Regions from separate parts of the Pseudomonas sp. GYB4201 genome, predicted to be linked through region 3. Evidence: riboswitches for the same ligand, from Rfam matches in the RefSeq annotation. Region 3 holds a riboswitch; each other region holds the start of a gene.
What was found. A riboswitch is a leader RNA that binds a small molecule or an ion and turns the genes downstream of it on or off. The one in region 3 is predicted to bind cobalamin.
Positions count from the first base shown of each region.

Region 1: another riboswitch for cobalamin. It lies ahead of cobO (cob(I)yrinic acid a,c-diamide adenosyltransferase); the one in region 3 lies ahead of cobW (cobalamin biosynthesis protein CobW).
Region 2: another riboswitch for cobalamin. It lies ahead of AC0Z2B_RS17460 (TonB-dependent receptor); the one in region 3 lies ahead of cobW (cobalamin biosynthesis protein CobW).

Region 1 covers NZ_JBWGIG010000022.1:68,839-75,924, reverse strand. Annotated here, with positions in the region: gene AC0Z2B_RS20575 (PQQ-dependent sugar dehydrogenase) at 1-1,020, opposite strand, end outside; cobalamin riboswitch at 1,325-1,552, shown strand; gene cobO (cob(I)yrinic acid a,c-diamide adenosyltransferase) at 1,685-2,296, shown strand; gene AC0Z2B_RS20565 (cobyrinate a,c-diamide synthase) at 2,293-3,606, shown strand; gene bluB (5,6-dimethylbenzimidazole synthase) at 3,606-4,256, shown strand; gene cbiB (adenosylcobinamide-phosphate synthase CbiB) at 4,253-5,161, shown strand; gene cobD (threonine-phosphate decarboxylase CobD) at 5,154-6,146, shown strand; gene AC0Z2B_RS20545 (cobyric acid synthase) at 6,155-7,086, shown strand, end outside.
Region 2 covers NZ_JBWGIG010000017.1:37,391-44,476, forward strand. Annotated here, with positions in the region: gene AC0Z2B_RS17430 (OprD family porin) at 1-965, opposite strand, end outside; gene AC0Z2B_RS17435 (alpha/beta fold hydrolase) at 1,211-2,167, opposite strand; gene AC0Z2B_RS17440 (helix-turn-helix transcriptional regulator) at 2,228-3,145, opposite strand; gene AC0Z2B_RS17445 (fumarylacetoacetate hydrolase family protein) at 3,204-3,899, opposite strand; gene AC0Z2B_RS17450 (hypothetical protein) at 4,039-4,470, shown strand; gene AC0Z2B_RS17455 (DNA-binding protein) at 4,477-5,466, opposite strand; cobalamin riboswitch at 5,679-5,884, shown strand; gene AC0Z2B_RS17460 (TonB-dependent receptor) at 5,993-7,086, shown strand, end outside.
Region 3 covers NZ_JBWGIG010000025.1:68,632-75,717, forward strand. Annotated here, with positions in the region: gene nfuA (Fe-S biogenesis protein NfuA) at 1-71, shown strand, start outside; gene AC0Z2B_RS21930 (GlxA family transcriptional regulator) at 120-1,100, opposite strand; gene cobM (precorrin-4 C(11)-methyltransferase) at 1,191-1,943, opposite strand; gene AC0Z2B_RS21940 (cobalamin biosynthesis protein) at 2,002-2,406, opposite strand; cobalamin riboswitch at 2,492-2,683, shown strand; gene cobW (cobalamin biosynthesis protein CobW) at 2,778-3,845, shown strand; gene cobN (cobaltochelatase subunit CobN) at 3,849-7,086, shown strand, end outside.

The DNA of each region.
Region 1 (7,086 bases), on a different contig from region 3:
GGAAGCGGTGTGCGGGCCCACGGCGTAGTCCGGGGCGATGGCCTTGGCCACCAGTGCCGGGTTCTGGGGGCTGACGCGGTTGTCGATGTGCTGGCCGTAGTAGCTGAACGGCCAGCCATAGAAGCCGCCGTCCTTCACCGAGGTGATGTAGTCAGGCACCAGGTCGCTGCCGATCTCGTCGCGTTCGTTCACTGACGTCCATAGCTGCCCGGTCTGCGGCTCGAACCCCATGCCGTTGGGGTTGCGCAGGCCCGAGGCATAGATGCGGTGCTCGCCGCTGGTGCGGTCCACCTCCCAGATCGCCGCGCGGCCTGCTTCCTTGTCCAGGCCGTTCTCGCCGACGTTGCTGTTGGAGCCCACGGTGACGTACAGCTTGTTGCCCGAGGGGCTGGCGATGACGTTCTTGGTCCAGTGGTGGTTGAGCGGCCCGCCCGGCAGATCCGTCACCTTGGTGCCCTGGCCGCTGATGGCGGTGGCGCCGGTGTCGTAATGGAAGCGCAGCAGGGCATCGGTGTCGGCCACGTACAGGTCGCTGCCCACCAGGGTCATGCCGAACGGCGAGTTGAGGTTGGCGATGAACACCGTGCGGGTGTCGGCCACGCCGTCGCCGTTGGTGTCGCGCAGCAGGGTGATGCGGTTGGCGCTGGGCACCCCGGCGCCGGCCTTGCCCATGACCTTCTTCATCACCCAGCCCTTGATGCCCTTGGCGTCCTCGGGCTTGGGCGGCGCGTTGGTCTCGGCCACCAGCACGTCGCCGTTGGGCAGCACGTACAGCCAGCGCGGGTGGTCCAGGCCCTCGGCGAAGGCGGCCACCTGGGTGCCCTTGGCCGGCTGGGGTTTCTCGCCGTCGGGCCAGCCTATGGCGTCGGCGATGTTCACCGTGGGGATCAGCGTCTTGTTCGGCGCTGGCAGCTGCGGGTGCGGGCCGGTGCCGTCGGCCACCTTCAGGGTCGAGGACTCGCCGCAGGCCAGCAGCGTGCTGGAGGCGAGGATGATCAGGGCCAGGCGGGTCTTGTGCATTGTAATTGCTCGCTGAGGCGGAGGTATGTGCTGTAGAGGGGCGGGGTAGGGCAGTGGTTCCAATAAAACCCCGCAGCAGCAACTGTCTTGAAACGGCGTCGTCTGCATCGCGACTAAAGTCGGCTCCTACGCCGTTCGTGGTAGGAGCCGGCCTTGGCCGCGATGCAGGCGACGCGATCGACAAAGGTGCACGCGCTCCGTAGCAGCGGCCGAAGGCCGCGCCAGGGCCGGACGCCGCCTGGCGGCAGCTGCTACAGGGGAGGTATGGCGAGCTTTAATTGACCTCCCACCCCCAACCCTCTAACCTTCCCGGCGTGTTTCAGGTGCCTTGCAGCCCCACGGCTGGCAGGGTGAAACAGGGAAGCCGGTGAGCCGCCGCAGGCGTGCGAGCCCGGCGCTGCCCCCGCAACGGTAAATGAGTCAAGGTCGCGCATGGCGCCACTGGGCCGAATTGGCTCGGGAAGGCGCGTGGCCCCGGGTGTGCATGCCCCCGCTCATGAGTCCGGAGACCGGCCTGGAACCCTTCTTGGCAAGCCGCTGGCTTGCCGGTCCCCTTTTGTTCTGTCGCGCGGGTGAGAGCGGCATTGACGAGTCTGTGCTGCGCCCGTCCGGGCGGCGGCTTTTCGTCGATGTCGCCTGTGTGCAGGTGTAGCGGAGAGCTGCGATGAGTGAATCCCAGGAACGTGAACAACGCCATCTGGCGCGCATGTTGCGCAAGAAGGCGATCATTGACGAGCGCATTGCCAATGCGCCCAACGAATGCGGGCTGCTGCTGGTGCTGAGCGGCAACGGCAAGGGCAAGAGCAGCTCGGCCTTCGGCATGCTCGCGCGCGCCATGGGCCACGGCATGCAGTGCGGCGTGGTGCAGTTCATCAAGGGCCGCAACGCCACCGGCGAAGAGCTGTTCTTCCGCCGCTTCCCCGAGCAGGTGCGCTACCACGTGATGGGCGAGGGCTTCACCTGGGAAACCCAGGACCGCCAGCGCGACATCGCCGCCGCCCAGGCCGCCTGGGAAGTGTCCCGTGGCCTGCTGCAGGACGAGAGCATCGGCCTGGTGATTCTCGATGAGCTGAACATCGCCCTCAAGCACGGCTACCTGGACCTCGACCAGGTGCTGGCCGACCTGCAGGCGCGTCCCGCCATGCAGCACGTGGTGGTCACCGGCCGTGGCGCCAAGGACGAGATGGTCGAACTGGCCGACACCGTCACCGAGATGGGCATGCTCAAGCACGCCTTCCAGGCCGGCATTCGTGCCCAGAAGGGCATCGAGCTATGACCCAGCCGCGTCATTGCCCGGCGGTGCTGATCGCAGCACCCGCTTCTGGCCAGGGCAAGACCACCGTCACCGCCGCCCTGGCGCGCCTGCACCGCAACCAGGGGCGCAAGGTGCGGGTGTTCAAGTGCGGGCCGGATTTCCTCGACCCCATGATCCTGGAACGGGCCAGTGGCGCGCCGGTGTACCAGCTCGACTTGTGGATGGTGGGCGCCGAGGAAAGCCGGCGCCTGCTGTGGGAAGCGGCGGCCGAGGCTGACCTGATCCTGATCGAGGGCGTGATGGGCCTGTTCGACGGCACCCCCAGCAGCGCCGACCTGGCGCGGCACTTCGGCGTGCCGGTGCTGGGCGTGATCGACGGCACCGCCATGGCCCAGACCTTCGGCGCCCTGGCCCTGGGCCTGGCGCGCTACCAGCCGGACCTGCCGTTCGCCGGCGTGCTGGCCAACCGCGTCGGCACCCTGCGCCACGCGCAACTGCTGGAAGGCAGCCTCACCGAAGGCCTGCGCTGGTACGGCGCGCTGTCCCGCGAGACCGGCATCGAACTGCCCAGCCGCCACCTGGGCCTGGTGCAGGCCAGCGAGCTGAACGACCTGGACCTGCGCCTGGACGCGGCCGCCAATGCCCTGGCGGCAAGCTGCGAAGTCGCGCTGCCACCGCCGGTGACCTTCGCCGCGCCCACCCCGGTACCGTGCGAACCCCTGCTGGCCGGCGTGCGCATTGCCGTCGCCCGTGACGAAGCCTTCGCCTTCACCTACGGCGCCAGCCTCGACCTGCTGCGCGCCATGGGCGCCGAGCTGAGCTTCTTCTCGCCGGTGCATGACCAGCAGCTGCCGCCCTGCGACAGCCTGTACCTGCCCGGTGGCTACCCGGAACTGCACCACCACACCCTGGCGGCCAACGCGCCGATGCTGGCGGCGATTCGCGGCCACCACGCCGAGGGCAAGCCGCTGCTGGCTGAATGTGGCGGCATGCTCTACCTGCTGGACGCCCTGACCGACGTCGACGGCCAGCGCGCCGAGCTGCTGGGCCTGCTGCCCGGCGAAGCGGTGATGCAAAAGCGCCTGGCGGCCCTGGCCCTGCAAGCGGTGGAGCTGCCCGAGGGCACCCTGCGCGGGCACACCTACCACCATTCGCTGACCAGCACCGCGCTTGAGCCCATTGCCCGTGGCCTCAGCCCCAACGGTGGCCGCGGCGCCGAGGCGGTGTACCGTGATGGCCGGCTGACGGCGTCGTACGTGCACTTCTATTTCCCGTCCAACCCGGCGGCCGTTGCCGCCCTGTTCTGCCCCAAAGGGGCCTCGCACATTTGATGACTGACAACGCCTACACCCCCGCCGAGCGCGCGGCCATCTACCGAGCCATCGGTGAGCGCCGCGACATGCGTCACTTCGCCGGCGGCGACGTCGCCCCGCAACTGCTGGCGCGCCTGCTGCACGCCGCGCACCAAGCGCCCAGCGTCGGCCTGATGCAGCCCTGGCGCTTCATCCGCATCAGCGATCGCGCCTTGCGCGGGCGTATCCAGGCGGTGGTGGAGGACGAGCGGGTGCGCACCGCCGAGGCCCTGGGCGAGCGCTCGGATGAGTTCATGAAGCTCAAGGTGGAAGGTATCAACGACTGCGCCGAGGTGCTGGTGGCGGCGCTGATGGACGACCGCGAGCGCTACGTCTTCGGCCGCCGTACCTTGCCGGAGATGGACCTGGCGTCGCTGTCCTGCGCCATCCAGAACCTGTGGCTGGCGGCGCGCGCCGAAGGCCTGGGCATGGGCTGGGTGTCGCTGTTCGACCCGCAGGCCCTGGCCGACCTGCTGGGCCTGCCCGCCGGCGCCAAGCCCATGGCCGTGCTGTGCCTGGGCCCGGTGACCGAATTCTACCCATCGCCCATGCTGGTGATGGAAGGCTGGGCCGAGGCCAAGCCGTTGAGCGAGATGCTGTACGAGAACCACTGGGGGGTGAAGCCATGAGCATCGCCCTGGTCACCGTTGCCGGCGTGGCGCTGGACGCCCTGCTTGGCGAGCCGAAGAGCCGTCACCCGCTGGTAGCCTTCGGGCGCCTGGCCGACCGCCTGGAGCGCCGCTTCAACGGCGGCGGCCGTGGCTGGCGCAGCCATGGCGTGACGGCCTGGTTCCTGGCCGTCATTCCCTTGACCCTGCTGGCCACGCTGCTGTCCTGGCTGCCATACGTGGGCACCCTGGTGGAAATCCTGGCGCTGTACTGCGCCCTGGGCCTGCGCAGCCTCGGTGAGCACGTGGCGCCCGTGGCCCAGGCCCTGCGCAGCGATGACCTGGACACCGCGCGCACCCGCGTGGGCTACCTGGTCAGCCGCCAGACCAGCGAGCTGGACGCCAACGCCGTGGCCCGCGCCGCCACCGAATCGGTGCTGGAGAACGGCAGCGACGCGGTGTTCGCCGCGCTGTTCTGGTTTGCCGTGGCCGGCGCGCCGGGGGTGGTGCTGTACCGCCTGAGCAATACCCTGGACGCCATGTGGGGCTACCGCAACGAGCGCTTCGAACGTTTCGGCTGGGCGGCAGCGCGCATCGACGACGTCCTCAACTATATTCCTGCACGGCTGGTGGCCCTGACCTACGCGGTGCTGGGCAAGACCCGCCTGGCCCTGCGCTGCTGGCGCCAGCAGGCGCCGAAATGGGACAGCCCCAACGCCGGCCCGGTCATGGCCGCCGGTGCTGGCGCCCTGGGCGTCGAGCTGGGTGGCCCGGCGGTCTATCATGGCGAGCTGCATGAGCGCGCGACCCTGGGCGAAGGCCCGGCGGCCGACGCCGACGCCATCGACCGCGGCTGGCAACTGGTGCAGCGCGGTGTGTGGCTGTGGCTGCTGATCCTGTGTGTGGGAGGGCAATTCTATGCTTGAGCACGGTGGACGACTGCGCAAGGCCGCGCAGCAATACGGCATCGCCGAGGCCGACTGGCTCGACCTGTCCAGCGGCCTGGCGCCCTGGCCCTGGCCGATCCCGGCGATTCCCGAACGCGCCTGGGCGCGCCTGCCGGAAACCGATGATGGCCTGGAGGCGGCGGCCTGCGCCTATTACGGCGTCAATCAGGTGCTGCCGGTGCCCGGCTCCCAGTGCGCCATCCAGCTGCTGCCGCGCCTGCGCCGGGGCGGCAAGATCGGCGTGCTGTCGCCGTGCTACGCCGAGCACGCCGAGGCCTGGCGCCGCGCCGGGCACCTGGTGCGCGAGGTCAGCGAGAGCGAGGTGGACTTCTTCCTCGACAGCCTCGACGTGCTGGTGGTGGTCAACCCCAACAACCCCACCGGCCGCGTGCTGCCCGCCGGCCGCCTGCTGGACTGGCACGCGCGGCTGGCCCAGCGCGGCGGCTGGCTGGTGGTGGACGAAGCCTTCATGGACAACACCCCGGCGGTCAGCCTGGCGCCCCACGTGGAGCGCCCGGGCCTGATCGTGCTGCGCTCGTTCGGCAAGTTCTTTGGCCTGGCCGGGGTGCGCCTGGGCTTTGTGCTGGGGCAGAAAAAGTTTCTCCAGCTGCTGGCCGAGCAGGTCGGCCCCTGGGCCGTCAGCGGCCCCACGCGCATCCTCGGCCAGGCGTGCCTGGGCGACACTGCCGGGCACCAGCGCATGATCGAGCGCAGCGAACTGGCCAGCCTGCGCCTGGCCGGCCTGCTGGCGCAGTTCGGGCTGGCGCCCCATGGCGGCTGCGCGCTGTTCCAGTGGCTGGTCACCGACAAGGCCGTGGCGCTGCACGCGTTCCTGGCCCAGCGCGGCATTCTCGTGCGCCTGTTCGTCGCCACCAGCAGCGTGCGCTTCGGCCTGCCACCCGAGGAGCCGGATTGGCTGCGCCTGGAGCAGGCGCTGCACGCCTTCAACGAGGAACACCCGTGAGTACATTGATGGTGCAGGGCACCACCTCCGATGCCGGCAAGAGCACCCTGGTGACCGCGCTGTGCCGCTGGCTGACCCGCCAGGGCGTGGCGGTGGTGCCGTTCAAGCCGCAGAACATGGCGCTCAACAGCGCAGTGACCGCCGACGGTGGCGAGATTGGCCGTGCCCAGGCGGTGCAGGCCCAGGCCGCGTACCTGGCGCCGCACACCGACATGAATCCGGTGCTGCTCAAGCCCAACAGCGACACCGGCGCCCAGGTGATCATCCATGGCCGCGTGGTCACCACCATGAACGCCGTGGCCTACCACGACTACAAGGCCATCGCCATGCAGGCGGTGCTGGCCTCGCACCAGCGCCTGAGCCAGCAGTACCCGGTGGTGATGGTGGAAGGCGCTGGCTCGCCGGCCGAGATCAACCTGCGCGCCGGCGACATCGCCAACATGGGCTTTGCCGAGGCCGTGGACTGCCCGGTGCTGCTGATCGCCGACATCAACCGTGGCGGCGTGTTCGCGCACCTGGTGGGCACCCTGGAACTGCTGTCGCCCAGCGAGCAGGCGCGGGTGCAGGGCTTCATCATCAACCGTTTCCGGGGCGACATCGCCCTGCTGCAACCGGGCCTGGACTGGCTGGAGGCGCGCACCGGCAAGCCGGTGATCGGCGTGCTGCCCTATGTGCTGGACCTGCACCTGGAAGCCGAGGACGGCCTGGACCGGCGCCAGGCCGACAAGGCCGCCCAGGTGCTGAAGGTGATCGTGCCGGTGCTGCCGCGCATCAGCAACCACACCGACTTCGACCCGCTGCGCCTGCACCCCCAGGTGGACCTGCAGTTCATCGGCCCCGGCGACAGCATTCCGCCGGCCGACCTGATCATCCTGCCCGGCTCCAAGAGCGTGCGCAGCGACCTTGCCTACCTGCGCGCCCAGGGCTGGGAGGGCGCGAT
Region 2 (7,086 bases), on a different contig from region 3:
AACGGGAAGTCGCTGCTGCCGTCGACGCGCTGGTACCCCGCCGCCAGCGACTGGCTGCCCAGGGTGTAGGTGAACAGCGCGCTCCAGGTGCGGTTGTCGACCTCGCCGTTGCTGCCCACCGCGCCGCTGGATTTGTAGCCGGCCAACCGCCCCGCCGCGCTGGCGTTCTCGCCCTGGCTGCTGCTGATGAAGCCGCGCAGGTCGGTCTGCAAGGTGCCGCGCGGCAGCTTGGTGCTGTGGGTCAGGCCCACGAAGTGCTGGTCGTAGAAGTCGTCGAGGTTGGCGAAGTAGTACTGCGCGGTGGTGTGTGGGTCCAGCTTGTAGTCGGCGCCGGCGTAGTAGAAGGCATTGCTGCGCTGGCCGGTAAGGCTGTTGGCGCCGGCGATCGACAGCGACGCCTGGTTGCTGGAGTTGCGGCCCTTCACCGAGGTGATCTTGCCGCCGATGAGGGTCAGGTTGTCGAACTCGCGGCTGGTCACCTGGGTGCCCTGGAACGTCTGCGGCAGCAGGCGCCCGTCGTTGATACCGATCACCGGCAGGTGCGGCTGCAGGGTGCCATGCCGTACTTCGGTCTTCGAGAAGCGCAGCTTGGCGGTCAGGCCCAGGCTGGCGAAGTCGTTCACCGCGCGGCCGTCGCTCTCACTGGGGAAGACAATGCCGCCGCCGCTGCTGCCGCTGTTGTAGGCCTGGCCCTTGCCCGAGTCCAGGCGCAGGCCGAGCATGCCCAGGGCGTCGAGGCCCAAGCCCACTGGGCCTTCGGTGAAGCCCGAGGTGTAATTGAGAATGAAGCCCTGGCCCCACTCCTGCTGCTTGGACGGGGTGGCCGTGCCGCTGCGGTTGTCGTTGTTGATGAAGAAGTTGCGCAGGGTCAGGTCGGCCTTGCTGTCATCGAGGAAACCATCGGCCCACAGGGGCTGGCTGAACAAAGCGGCGCTGAGGGCCAGGGGGAAGGCTTGACGGTACATCGGACGTCCTTGGTGGGGTCAGGGACGGCGGAGTGTAGGAATGTACGTTTTGGTTCAAAAATACGGAGTTGGCCTATGGATATGCCGGGCGGGGTCATAAGTGCCTAGGGAAAAGGCATATGCAGGGTGTCCGCGGCTTTGGGCAAAGCGTTATGGATCAACGGGTTGTGAGGTTAAATTAATCTTCATTCGGTGAGACGGCTTTGGACGCGGCCTGCGGCCGCTGCTACGGGTATTGAGGTGGTTTACGGGTAATGGGTGGCCAGGAACTTCAGCAGATGCCCATTGACGATGTCGGGCTGTTCGCTCTGTATCCAGTGGCCGCAGGCCTTGACGATGTGCTGCTCCAGGCGTGGCACGCGCTTGGGCATGCGCAGCAGCGTGTGCGCCTCCAGCACGCCCACCGGGTCCAGGTCGCCCAGCAGGAACAGCGCCGGCTGCTCGACGCAGGCCTCGGCCAGGGCTTCGGTGCGCTGCCAGTTGCGTTCGAAGTTGCGGTACCAGTTCAGCGCGCCATGGAAGCCGCGGCCGGCGAAGGTTTGCACGTACACCTCGAACGCCTCGGCGCTGCACCAGGGCGGCAGCCGGTCGGGCTGGTTGATGCCGTCGAACAGCGTGGCGCTGGCAGGCTTGTGCTTGAGGATCAGGTCGCCGTTGGCGCCGCCCTGCATGAACATGCGCAGGGTGTGGGCGATGTCGGCGTCCAGCTCGGCCTCGGCCACCCCCGGGTTCTGGAAATACAGGATGTAGTTGAAGCGGTCCTTGAAGTGCGCGCGTATCAGCTCTATCGCCGGCTGTTTCGGCCGCCCGGCGTAGGGCACCGACAAGGCCACCACCGCCTGCACCCGCTCAGGTTCCAGCAGCGCCAGGTGCCAGGCCACCGGCGCGCCCCAGTCGTGGCCCACCACGCACACCTGGCGCTGGCCCAGCAGGTCCATGGCGCCCTGGATGTCGGCGCACAGGGTCAGCAGGTCGTAGGCCTCCACCGCCTGGGGCGCGGAGCTGGCGCCGTAGCCGCGCATCTCCGGCATCCACACCTGGTAACCGGCGGCCACCAGCGGCGCGATCTGCGCCCGCCACGAGTACCAGCACTCGGGGAAACCGTGCAGCAGCCACACCGGCCGGCCGTGTTCGGGCCCGGCGACGTGCACGCTCAGGGTGATGCCGTTGACCGCCAGGGTGCGCTGTTGTATGGCCTTCATCGTCCATGCTCGTCTGAACCTTTCACCTACCCTAGCAAAGCCCGGCCACAACGCTAACCATCATTGATGGGCGCTATGCTCGCGCTGCTGTCGGCGAAATTGCCCGGGCGGCAGGCCTTGGGTCTGGCGGAAGCGCCGCGAAAAGTACGCTTCGTCGCTGAAACCGCAGCGCTGGGCCACGTGGCTGATGGGCTCGTCGCTGTTGAGCAGATGGGTGCGCGCCAGGCGCATGCGCCGCTCCAGCACCAGTTCGCTGAAGGTGCTGCCGGTGTCCTTGCGCAGCAGGTGGGTGAGGTAGTTGGGCGACAGGAAGGCCGCGGCGGCCGCGTCCTTCAAGGTCAGCTCCGGGTTGGCGATGTGCTCGCGAATATAGGCGGTCACTCGCGCCAGCGCATCGCGGCGGCCGCGCCGTGCGGCCTTGTCGCTGGCCAGTTGCTGCAGCGCCGGGGCGAAGCGCTGGCTGACCAGGCCAATCAGCTGCAACAGCCCGGCCCGCAGCAAGGTGGTGGTGCCGAAGTCACGGGTGCGGTCCAGCTCGCGCAGGCGCAGCAGCAAGGCTTGTACCTCGGCAAAGGCGCCGTCGTCGAGAATGAAGTCCAGGTGTTCCTGGCACTGGAACGGCGCGAGCTCAGGGGCCTGGCCCAGGGGCACGTCCTCTAGGTCCAGCGGGTCGCACGCCAGGTGCGGCAGCAGGAAACCCTGGGCGAAGTTGATGAGCATGAAGTTGCCGTGCTCGGGGTGCGGGATCAAGTGCAGGCGGTGCGGCAGGATAAAGCTCAGGGCGTTGCGCGGGAACGGCCGCACCGCGCCGCCGATGTGCTGCACGGTGTCGCCGCCCAGGTTGACCTGGATCTGGAAGTATTCGTGGCGGTGCGGCGAGGTCAGCGCCTCGCGCTCCTGCTTGTCGCGGATGTAGAAATCCTCGCGGTTGCTGCGCTGCTGCATGCCGTAGGTGGGCACGCGGGACAGGGACGACATGGCAGCAACCTCGAAAGCCGGATAGACGCCGCCAGTCTAAAGCGCGGCGCGGCGGCTGTCAGCGCTGGCCGATGCGCAATTGGAACTGGGCCACGCCGTCGATGCCGGCGCTGACCTGGTCGCCGGGCTGCAAGGCGCCGACGCCGGCCGGGGTGCCGGTGAAGATCAGGTCGCCGGGCTGCAGCGCCACCGCGCGCGACAGGTAGGCGATCACGTCCGGCACCGCCCAGATCTGGTCCGCCAGGTCGCCGCGCTGGCGCTCCTCGCCGTTCACCGTGAGCCAGATGGCGCCGCTGGCCGGGTGGCCCAGGGTGCTGGCCGGGATCAGCGCGGTGCACGGCGCCGATTCGTCGAAGCCCTTGGCCCAGTCCCACGGCCGGCCCTGCTTCTTGGCCTGGGCCTGCAGGTCGCGGCGGGTCAGGTCCAGGCCCACGCCATAGCCCCACACATGCGCCAGGGCCTGCTCGGGGGCGATGTCGACGCCGCCCTCGGCGATGGCCACCACCAGTTCCACCTCATGGTGCAGGTCGGCGGTCAGCGGCGGGTAGGCGATCACGCCTTCGGCCGGCACCACGGCGTCGGCGGGCTTGCAGAAGAAGAACGGCGGCTCGCGGTCCGGGTCATGGCCCATTTCCCGCGCGTGCTCGGAATAGTTGCGGCCCACGCAGAACACCCGGCGCACGGGGAAACGGCGGCTGTCGCCGGCAATGGCGACGCTGGCGGCGGGCGGTGGGGCAATCACGTACTCGGTCATGGGAGGCTCCTGATGGCAAAGGCAGGCCTGCAGTGTGCCCGCCGGCAGCGGTGCCTGGCTTGGACAGCGCCGCGAGGATTATGGACAGCGCAACGCAATGGCGCATACTTTCCCTGTAGCGTCACCACAAGGAGTACCCATGAGCGATCACGACGACAACGTCATTCCCCTGCGCCGCACCAAGGTGTTCGAGGACGACGGCAGCGAGCCGGCACTGCTCGACGAGGTGATGCGCCGCCTGATGGTGCAGACCTTCGCCGGCACCGACATCGACTGCGCCGCCATCCACACCCAGGGCCAGTACCGCCAGGCCCTGGCGTACATGATCCAGGGCATCCTCAACGGCCCCAACCCCGGCGACAACCTGCTGGCCTTCGCCCTCAAAACCATTCACATGTCCGGCGAGGAATTCGCCAAGCTCGACGGCTATGGCCCCAAGCTGTGCGCCCAGGCCCTGCTGGACATGGGCAACGGCGTGCCCGGCTCGGTGGAGAAAATGCAGCGGGTGCGGCGCATCCTGCGCAGCGGCCTGCACCCGGTGGGCCCGGACGATACCCCTTCCGAGCCCTGAGCGGCTTTACTCGGCGCTGGCCGCGGCGCGGTCGGCGCGCCACTGCGCCAAGGTGGCATTGGCCTGTTGCAGCTGTTGCTCCAGGCGCGCCTCGCGCAGCACCTGGGCCTTGCTGGCCTTGGCCTGGGCCGCCTGCTCCTGGCGCAGCACCTCGATCTGCTGGGCTTGCGCTTCGCGCGCGCCCAACGCCTGGGCCAATTGCGTGGCCAGGGCCGTGGCCTCGGCGGCCTTGTCGGCCAGGGCCTGGGTGGCGGTGTCCTGATCCTTGCGCGCCTGGCGTGCCTCCACCAGCATGCGTTCGTTGTCGCGGTTCAGGCGCATCAACTCGTCCTGCTTGACGATCAGGCTCTGCTGCAACTGCCGCACTTCCACCTGCACCTGCTGCACCTGGCCTTCGTGGCGGCGCTGGTCCTGGTCGCGCTGCTCCTTCACCGCCTGGCGGTAGTGCTCAAGGGCGTCGCGGGCGTGCTGGTGCTTGTCTTCCAGCGAGCGAATGTGTTCGTCCTTTTCCTGCACGCGCAGCTGCAGGTCGCTGCACTCCTGGCCCAACCGCGCGTTGCGGGTGTGCTCGGCCTGCAACGAGGTGCGGCAGGTAGCCAGCTGCTCCGACTCACTGGCCAGAGCCTCGGCCTGGATCTCGAACTGCTGCTGCAGCGCCGCGTGAGCCTTGGCGGCTTCGGCCAGGTCGGCTTCGAGCACGGCCTTTTGCAGGTCGAAACGCGCCTGGGCCTGCTGCACATACTCGTCGCCCTCCTCTTTCAGGCGCAAAGCCAGGCGGCCTACCAGTTCGCCCAGCTCCTGGGTCAGGTGCTCGCGCGGGGCCTGGCGGCGCTGGTCGGTTTCTTCCAGCTCCTTGAGGTAGCGGTGGATGGTGGTCTTCGAACCGGTGTTGCCCAACGCCACGCGCACGGCGTCGATGGTGGGGTTCTCGCCCCGGGCCAGCAGCGCCTCACGCGCCTTTTGCACCACTGCCTTGTTGATCCCACCCCGTGCCATGCCTGCTCCTTTGAAGTGTACTGCGGTATGTATTCTGTAATGGCGCGCAATATACCCCATTGACGCGACGCTGCGTAGCCGCTGCCGCAGGCTGCGCTGGCCTTTTCATGCACTGGAGATATTCAGTGTTCATGCCGGCCAGCGCAGCCTTCGGCAGCGGCTACAAGATTGTATCGAGGCGCAGACATTGACCTGGATCCACATCAGTGGTCGAATGCGCGCCAGTTTCAGGTGCCCTCAGCCGCCGTGCTCAGGGTGAAACGGGAAGCCGGTGCGTCACTTTGGTGATCAGTCCGGCGCTGCCCCCGCAACGGTAAGCGAGCGAACACGTCAACAGGCCACTGTGCATAGAGCATGGGAAGGCGGCGCGTTCATGACCCTCGCAAGCCCGGAGACCGGCCTGCAAACGCTTCAATTGGCAACCCGCGGTGGGCGGGCGCAGGCCGGTTTCCGTGGGCGTTTGCGCCCGCGATTTGCCATGCGTGTCCCTCCGGGTTCATCTTTTCCTGACTGTAGTTGGAACAGCATGTCCCGCACTTCCCTGCTTCACCGCCTGGCCCCGTGCCTGGCCTTGTCCTTGCCCGTGCACGCCGCCGATGAGCTGGCACTGCCGGCCACCACCATCAGCGAACGCGCCGACACCGCGCTGGCCACCCCCGGCACCGCAGGCTCGCGCCTGAACCTGACGCCGCTGCAGACCCCGGCCAGTATCAGCAGCCTCGACGAAGGCGCCATCGACCAGCGCAACAACCTCACGGTGCAGGAAGCCGTCACCCGTGCGCCCGGCATGACCAGCATCGCCGCGCCGGGCAACGGCAACACGGCGCTGTCGGCGCGCGGCTTCAGCGGCCACGAGTCGGTGATGACCCTGTTCGACGGCGCGCGCCTGTACACCGGCGCCGGCACCCAGACCTTCCCGGTGGACCCGTGGATGGTGGAGCGCATCGACGTGATCCGCGGCCCGGCCTCGGTGCTGTACGGCGAAGGTGCCACCGGCGCGGTGATCAACGTGATCCCCAAGAAGCCCTTCGAGGGCGCCATCAGCAACCACCTGCGCGTGGGCTACGGCAGCGACGACCGCCAGCAGACCGCGTTCGACAGCGGCGGCTCGCTGGGCGAGCGCCTCAGCTACCGGCTGACCCTGGACCAGCAGCGCAGCAACGGTTGGGTAGACCGTGGCCAGTCCTCAAGCCTGGCCTTCAGCGGCGCCCTGCGCTGGCAGGCCAGCGACGACCTGAGCTTCACCCTGGCCCACGAGCGCGGTGACAGCCGCCCCATGAACTACCTGGGCACACCGCTGATCGACGGCCACTACCACGACAGCCTGCGCGACAAGAACTACAACGTGCGCAACGCCATGCAGCACTACGACGACCAATGGACCCGGCTGACCAGCGACTGGACCCTGAGCGACGCTATCAGCGCCAGCAACGAGCTGTACTACATCAAGAGCCGCCGCCACTGGCGCAACGCCGAAAGCTATAGCTGGGACAGCAGCCAGGGCCAACTGCTGCGCGGCAGCTACCTGGAAATCAAGCACCACGAAGAACAGTTGGGCGACCGCCAGACCTTCACCTTCGACCACAACCTGTTCGGCCTTGCCAGCAAGACCGTAGTCGG
Region 3 (7,086 bases):
AGCGCATCCCGGAACTCAAGGGCGTGCGCGACGTGACCGACCACTCGCAGAAAGAAAACGCCTACTACTAAGGCGTACGCTGCGAACCCGAAAAACGGCGCCCCGTGAGCGCCGTTTTTTTATGCCTGCACGCCGAAGCGCTCGGCGTAATCCTGCGGGCTGACGCCCAGGGCCTTGTGAAAGCTGCGGCGCATGCTCTTGGGGTGCCCGAAGCCGCACAGCCGCGCCACGCTCTGCACCGAGGCCTGGCCGCCCTGCAGCAGGGCGCGGGCTGATTCCAGGCGCACCTGCTCGACGTAGCGCGCCGGGGTGACGCCCAGTTCGGCCATGAACACCCGGTACAGGGTGCGCGGGGCCATGCACGCCCGTGCCGCCAGGGCTTCCAGCGACAGGTCGCCGCCCAGTTGCCCGGGTATCCACTCCAGCAGCGCACCCAGGCGCGGCGCGCGGCAGGCTTGGGGCGCCAGGTGCGGGCTGAACTGCGCCTGGTCGCCGGGGCGCTTGAGGAACATCACCAGGCGCCGGGCCACGGCCAGGGCGATGGGCCGGCCGAGGTCGTCTTCCACCAGCGCCAGCGCCAGGTCGATGCCGGCCGTGACCCCCGCCGAGGTAAAGCGCTGGCGGCTGGCGCGGCTGTAGGTGTGCAGGCGTTCGCCCTGTACATCGATGGCCGGGAAGGCCTTGAGCGCTTCCACGTCGGCCCAATGGGTGGTGGCGCGGTGGCCGTCCAGCAGGCCGGCGTGGGCCAGGATCAGCGCGCCGGAGCACACCGAGCCCAGGCGTTGCACCTGCGTGGCGGCGCGGCTGAGCCAGGCCAGCAGCGGCGGGTTGGCGAATTGCGCCGCCTCGCCGCGCCCGCCGGGGACCAGCAGGGTGTCGAGGCTGGCGGGGTCGGTGTCGTGGTAGCGCTGCTCGGCATACAGGCTGAAGCCTGCCGAGGTCGCCACTGGGCCGGCCTGTTCACCCAGCATCAGCAGGGCGTAGGCGGGCGCCCGGCCCAGGCGCGCCAGCTCCTCGTTGGCCGAGGCGAACACCTGCATCGGCCCGGTGACGTCCAGGCTCATCACTTCGGGATAAATCAAACAGGCAATCCGGCGCATAAAAACTCCTGGCTATTCCCGTAGCGGCGGCCACCAGGCCGCGTCCGGGTCAACGCGGTGCACTTGGGGGGACGCGGCCTTCGGCCGCTGCTACAGGGGTTGTCTGTATAGGTGCGCGTGGCCGGCGCGGTACAGCGCCGACTCGCCGAAACAGTCCGTGTCCAGCACCCGCCCGACCAGGATCAGCGCCGTGCGGCGGAACCCCTTGGCCGCTACCTTGGCTTCAATATCCGCCAGGGTGCCGGTCACCCAATCCTGGTCCGGCCAGCTGGCCTTGTGGATCACGGCGATGGGGCAGTCGGCACCGTAGTGGGGCAGCAACTCCAGCACGATTTTCGACAAATGCTGCACGCCCAGGTGAATGGCCATGGTCGCGCCGTGACGCGCCAGGTCATGCAGGGCTTCGCCTTCAGGCATCGGCGACTTGTCGGCATAACGGGTCAGGATCACCGTCTGCGACACCCCCGGCAGCGTCAGCTCGGCGCCCAGCAGGGCTGCGCAGGCGGCAGTGGCGGTGACGCCAGGGATGATCTCGAAGGGGATGCCGCGTGCGCGTAGGCAACGGATCTGTTCGCCGATGGCGCCGTACAGGCTCGGGTCGCCCGAATGCACCCGCGCCACATCCTGGCCGCGGGCGTGGGCGGCGGCCAGCAGGTCGATGATCTGCTCCAGGTGCAGTTCGGCGCTGTTGACCACCTGTTCGGCCTGGTGGCCTTCGAGCACGGCGGCGGGCACCAGGGAGCCGGCGTAGATGATCACCGGGCACTGGCGGATCAGCCGCTGGCCCTTGACGGTGATCAGTTCCGGGTCGCCGGGGCCGGCGCCGATGAAGTAGACGGTCATGTGCAAATCCTGAAGAAAACGAATGCTGCTTGAGCGAAATTCAAGTGCGAGGCGGTGATTATCCGGGAATCGGGCCCGCTTGTGCCAATGCTAGGGTGGCCTTGGGGCTTTTTTGCCGGCTGACGCGCAACTGGCTGCCGGCCCCGGCCAGCGCCAGCGCGGCGCTTTCGGCCACGCCGTGGCAGCCGGTGTGGCTGAAGGCGACGGCGGAGCGGTGGGTTAGCCGGGGCTCGAAAGGCGCGAGCTGCGCTGCGCTGAAAAGCGTCAATGGCACGTCCAGCGCCTGCGCCAGTTCGAGCAGCCCGGCCTCGTCGGCCTTCAGGTCAATGCTCGCCACGCCCGTCACATCGCCGCGGCTCAGGCCGTGGTGGGCGAGGGTGGTGTCGAGCAGGTCGGCCAGCACGCTGGCGGGGCAGCCGCGCTGGCAGCCGAAGCCGGCGTAGAGGTCAGGCATGGGAGGCATCCACAAAATCTCAAGCCGCCACTATACCGTAGCCGCTGCTGCAGGCAGCGGCCAGGGGCGATGTTGACCTTCCCCCCCACACTGCGTAGCCTTGCACCTTCGAGGTTCTCCGCCACGCGGAGCCAAGATGGGAATGCGGTCCAAGCCGCAGCTGCCCCCGCAACTGTAAGCGGTGCGCGCCCCGGCAATGCCACTGCGTTCCACGCGGGAAGGCGCCAGGGTCGGCTTTCGAGCCCACGCCGCAAGCCAGGAGACCTGCCTCGACAGACTTCCACTACAACCGGGCGGGGTGATCCGGTGGCGAATGCACCCGCGTGCCCGGCACCCGCGGTTCTCGTCCCGTTTGCCCGCCATATTGCCAAGGGCATCCGATGAAAACACTGGCCAAGCTTCCCGTCACCATCGTCACCGGCTTCCTGGGCTCGGGCAAGACCACCTTGCTGCGCCACATGCTGGACAACGCCCAAGGCCGCCGCATCGCGGTCATCGTCAACGAATTCGGCGAGCTGGGCATCGACGGCGAAATCCTCAAGCAGTGCACCATCGGCTGCACCGAGGAAGAGGCCACCGGCCGCGTCTACGAACTGGCCAACGGCTGCCTGTGCTGCACCGTGCAGGAAGAATTCTTCCCGGTGATGCGCGAACTGGTGGCCCGCCGTGGCGACCTCGACCACATCCTCATCGAGACCAGCGGCCTGGCCTTGCCAAAACCGCTGGTGCAAGCCTTCCAGTGGCCGGAAATCCGCAGCGCCTGCACCGTCGACGCGGTGATCACCGTGGTCGACAGCCCGGCCGTGGCCGCCGGCACCTTCGCCGCCTTCCCGGACCAGGTCGACGCCCAGCGCAAGCTGGACCCCAACCTGGACCACGAATCGCCGCTGCACGAGCTGTTCGCCGACCAGCTGGCCAGCGCCGACCTGGTGATCCTCAACAAGGCCGACCTGATCGAGCCCGAGGCCCTGGCCGCCGTGCGCCGCGAAGTGGCCGAGGAACTGCCGCCGGCGGTCAAGGTCATCGAAGCCAGCAGCGGCCGCCTGCCGCTGGACGTGCTGCTGGGCCTGGGCGCCGAGTCGGAAGAACACATCGACGGCCGCCTGACCCACCACGATCATCACCACGACGACGATGATCACGACGACCACGACCACGACGCCTTCGACTCCATCTCCATCGAGCTGCCCGAAGCGCCGGAAGCCCAGCTGCTCGACGCCCTGACCACCCTGGTGGTCAAGCACGGCATCCTGCGGGTCAAGGGCTTCGCCGCCATTCCGGGCAAGCCTATGCGCCTGCTGATCCAGGGCGTGGGCACCCGTTTCGACAAGCACTTCGACCGCGCCTGGCGCGCCGAAGAAGCGCGCAGCACGCGCCTGGTGCTGATCGGCCAGGAGCTGGACGCAGCCCTGTTGGAAAGCCAGCTGCGCGCAGCCCTGAACGGTTAAGCCATGCACCTGCTGAGAACCCAGCCCGGCGGTTTCGTGCCGGACGACAGCATCGCCGACCTGGGCCAGACACCGGCCGAGCTGGTGATTCTCTGCAGCGGTGACTCGCACCTGGCGCTGCTGGCCGAGGCCGCCCGGCAGCTGCCGGACGACTTCCCAAGCCTGCGCCTGGCCAACCCCATGCAGGTACAGAACCACGCTTCCGTGGACCTGTACGTGGACGAGGTGTTGCGCCACGCCAAGGTCATCCTGATTTCCCTGCACGGCGGCATCGGCTACTGGCGCTACGGCGTCGAGCAGCTGGTGGCGCTGGCCGAACGCGGCGTGCAGCTGATCCTGGTGCCCGGCGACGACCGCCCCGACCCCGAGCTCAGTGACCTGGGCACCGTGGGTCGCGAGGTGGGCGAACGCCTGTGGCACTTCCTGCGCCAGGGCGGCATGGGCAACGCGTTGTCGTTGTTCAACTGCCTGGCCAGCCAGTTTCTCGGTCGCGACTACGCCTGGGCAGAGCCCCAGGCGCTGCCGCGCACCGCCATCTATCACCCGGCCCACCACGATGCCGGCCTGGCCCATTGGCAGGCCGACTGGCAACCCGGCCAGGCCGTGGTGCCGCTGATCTTCTACCGCTCGCACCTGCAGGCGGCCAACACCGGTTTCGTCGACGTGTTCTGCCAACGCCTGCTGGCGGCCGGCCTGAACCCGCTGCCCATGGCCGTGGCCAGCCTCAAGGAGGCCGGCTGCCTGAGCCAGGTGCAGGCCTGGATGGACGAAGTCGGCGCGGCGGTGATCCTCAACACCACCGGGTTTGCCCAGTCCAGCCCGGAAGCGCCGCACCTGCGGCCGTTCCGCCGCGACATCCCGGTGATCCAGGCCATCTGCGCCCAGGACAACCAGCCCGGCTGGGAAGCCAGCGAGCAGGGCCTGGGCCCGCGCGACCTGGCCATGCACATCGCCCTGCCGGAGCTGGACGGGCGCATCATCAGCCGCCCCATCAGCTTCAAGGACCTGGCCTGGCGCAGCGAGCGCAGCCAGTCCGACGTGGTCTGCTACCGCGCGCACCCCGAGCGCATGGATTTCGTCGCCGAACTGGCGCGGCGCTGGGCCGAGCTGGCGCGCCTGCCCAACGGCCAGAAGCGCATCGCACTGATTCTGGCCAACTACCCGACCCGCGACGGCCGCATCGGCAACGGCGTGGGCCTGGACACCCCGGCGGCGGCGCTGAACATCCTGCGCGCCCTGCACGCCGAGGGCTACCCGGTGCAGGGCCTACCCGCCAGCGGCACGGCGCTGATCCAGCAGTTGCTGGGCGGCGTCAGCAACGACCTTGACAGCCTTGACCTGCGCCCCTGCGCCCAGAGCATGGCCATGGACGACTACCTGGCGGCGTTCGCGCGCCTGCCGCTGGCCAACCAGCAGGCGGTGCGCGAGCGTTGGGGCGAGCCAAGCGCCGACCCCATGTGCCGCAGCGGCCGCATGATGGTCGCCGGCCTGCGCTTTGGCCTGACCTTCGTCGGCATCCAGCCGGCTCGTGGCTACCAGCTGGACCCCAGCGCCGTGTACCACGACCCCGACCTGGTCCCGCCCCACGGCTACCTGGCGTTCTATTTCTGGCTGCGCCACGCCTATGGCGCCGACGCCGTGGTGCACGTGGGCAAGCACGGCAACCTGGAATGGCTGCCGGGCAAGGGCGTGGGCCTGTCCGAGCGCTGCTGGCCGGACGCGCTGCTGGGGCCGATGCCCAACGTCTACCCGTTCATCGTCAACGACCCGGGCGAGGGCGCCCAGGCCAAGCGCCGCACCCAGGCGGTGATCATCGACCACCTGATGCCGCCGCTGACCCGCGCCGAAACCTATGGCCCGCTGCGCGACCTGGAGCGCCTGGCCGACGAATACTACGACGCCCAGCTGCTGGACCCGCGCCGCGCCCGCGAGCTGCAACGCGAGATCCTGGCGCTGGTGCGCGACGCGCAGATCGACCGCGAGCTGCAGCTGGACGCCGGCTGGGACAGTGACGCCGACGCCGCGCTGTGGCTGCCGCGCCTGGACACCTACCTGTGCGACCTGAAGGAATCGCAGATCCGCGACGGCCTGCACATTTTCGGCGAGTCGCCCACCGGGCGCCTGCGCATCGACACCCTGGCGTCGCTGTTGCGCATCCCGCGCGGCGATGGCCGCGGCGCCCACGCCAGTCTGATCCGCACCCTCGGGCGGGCGCTGCAGCTGGGCTTCGACCCGCTGGACTGCAACCTCGGCGACAGCTGGGAAGGCGCCCGCCCGGCCTGCCTGCAGGCGGTCAGCGCGGACAGCTGGCGCACCGCCGGCGACACCCGCGAGCGCCTGGAGCTGTATGCCGCGCAGCTGATCGAACAGGCGCTGCACACGCCTGCCGCCACCGGTTGGGCTGACGTCGACCTGATTCTCGACGGCCTGCGCGACACCGTCGCGCCACGCCTGGACGCGTGCGGCCCGGCCGAGATCGGCGGCCTGCTGGCGGCCCTGGGCGGGCGCTTCGTGCCTGCTGGCGCCAGCGGCGCGCCCAGCCGTGGGCGCCTGGACGTGCTGCCCACCGGCCGCAACTTCTTCTCGGTGGACGTGCGCAACCTGCCCACCACCACCGCCTGGCGCATCGGTTTTGCCTCGGCCAACCTGATCCTCGAACGCCACCTGCAAGACCACGGCGACCACCTGCGCCAACTGGGCCTGTCGGTGTGGGGCACGGCCACCATGCGCACCGGCGGCGACGACATTGCCCAGGCCATGGCGCTGATGGGCGTGCGCCCGGTGTGGGCCACCGGCAGCCAGCGCGTCGACGATTTCGAGATTCTGCCGCTGAGCCTGCTCGACCGTCCGCGGGTGGACGTGACCCTGCGGGTGTCGGGCTTCTTCCGCGACGCCTTCGCCAACCTGCTGCGCCTGTTCGACGCCGCCGTGCAGGCGGTGGCCGCGCTGGACGAGCCGGACGACCTCAACCCGCTGGCGGCCAAGGTACGCAGCGAGCAACAAGCCCTGCTGGCCCAGGGCATCGACGCCGAACAGGCGCGCCGCGAAGCCGGCTGGCGCATTTTCGGCGCCAAGCCCGGCAGCTACGGCGCCGGCGTCCAGGGCGCCATCGACGGCCGCCTGTGGCAGACCCGCCAGGACCTGGCCGAGGCTTACCTGAACTGGGGCGGCTACGCCTATGGCGGCACCGACGACGGCACGCCGGCGCGGGCGCAGTTCGCCCAGCGCCTGGGCCAGGTGC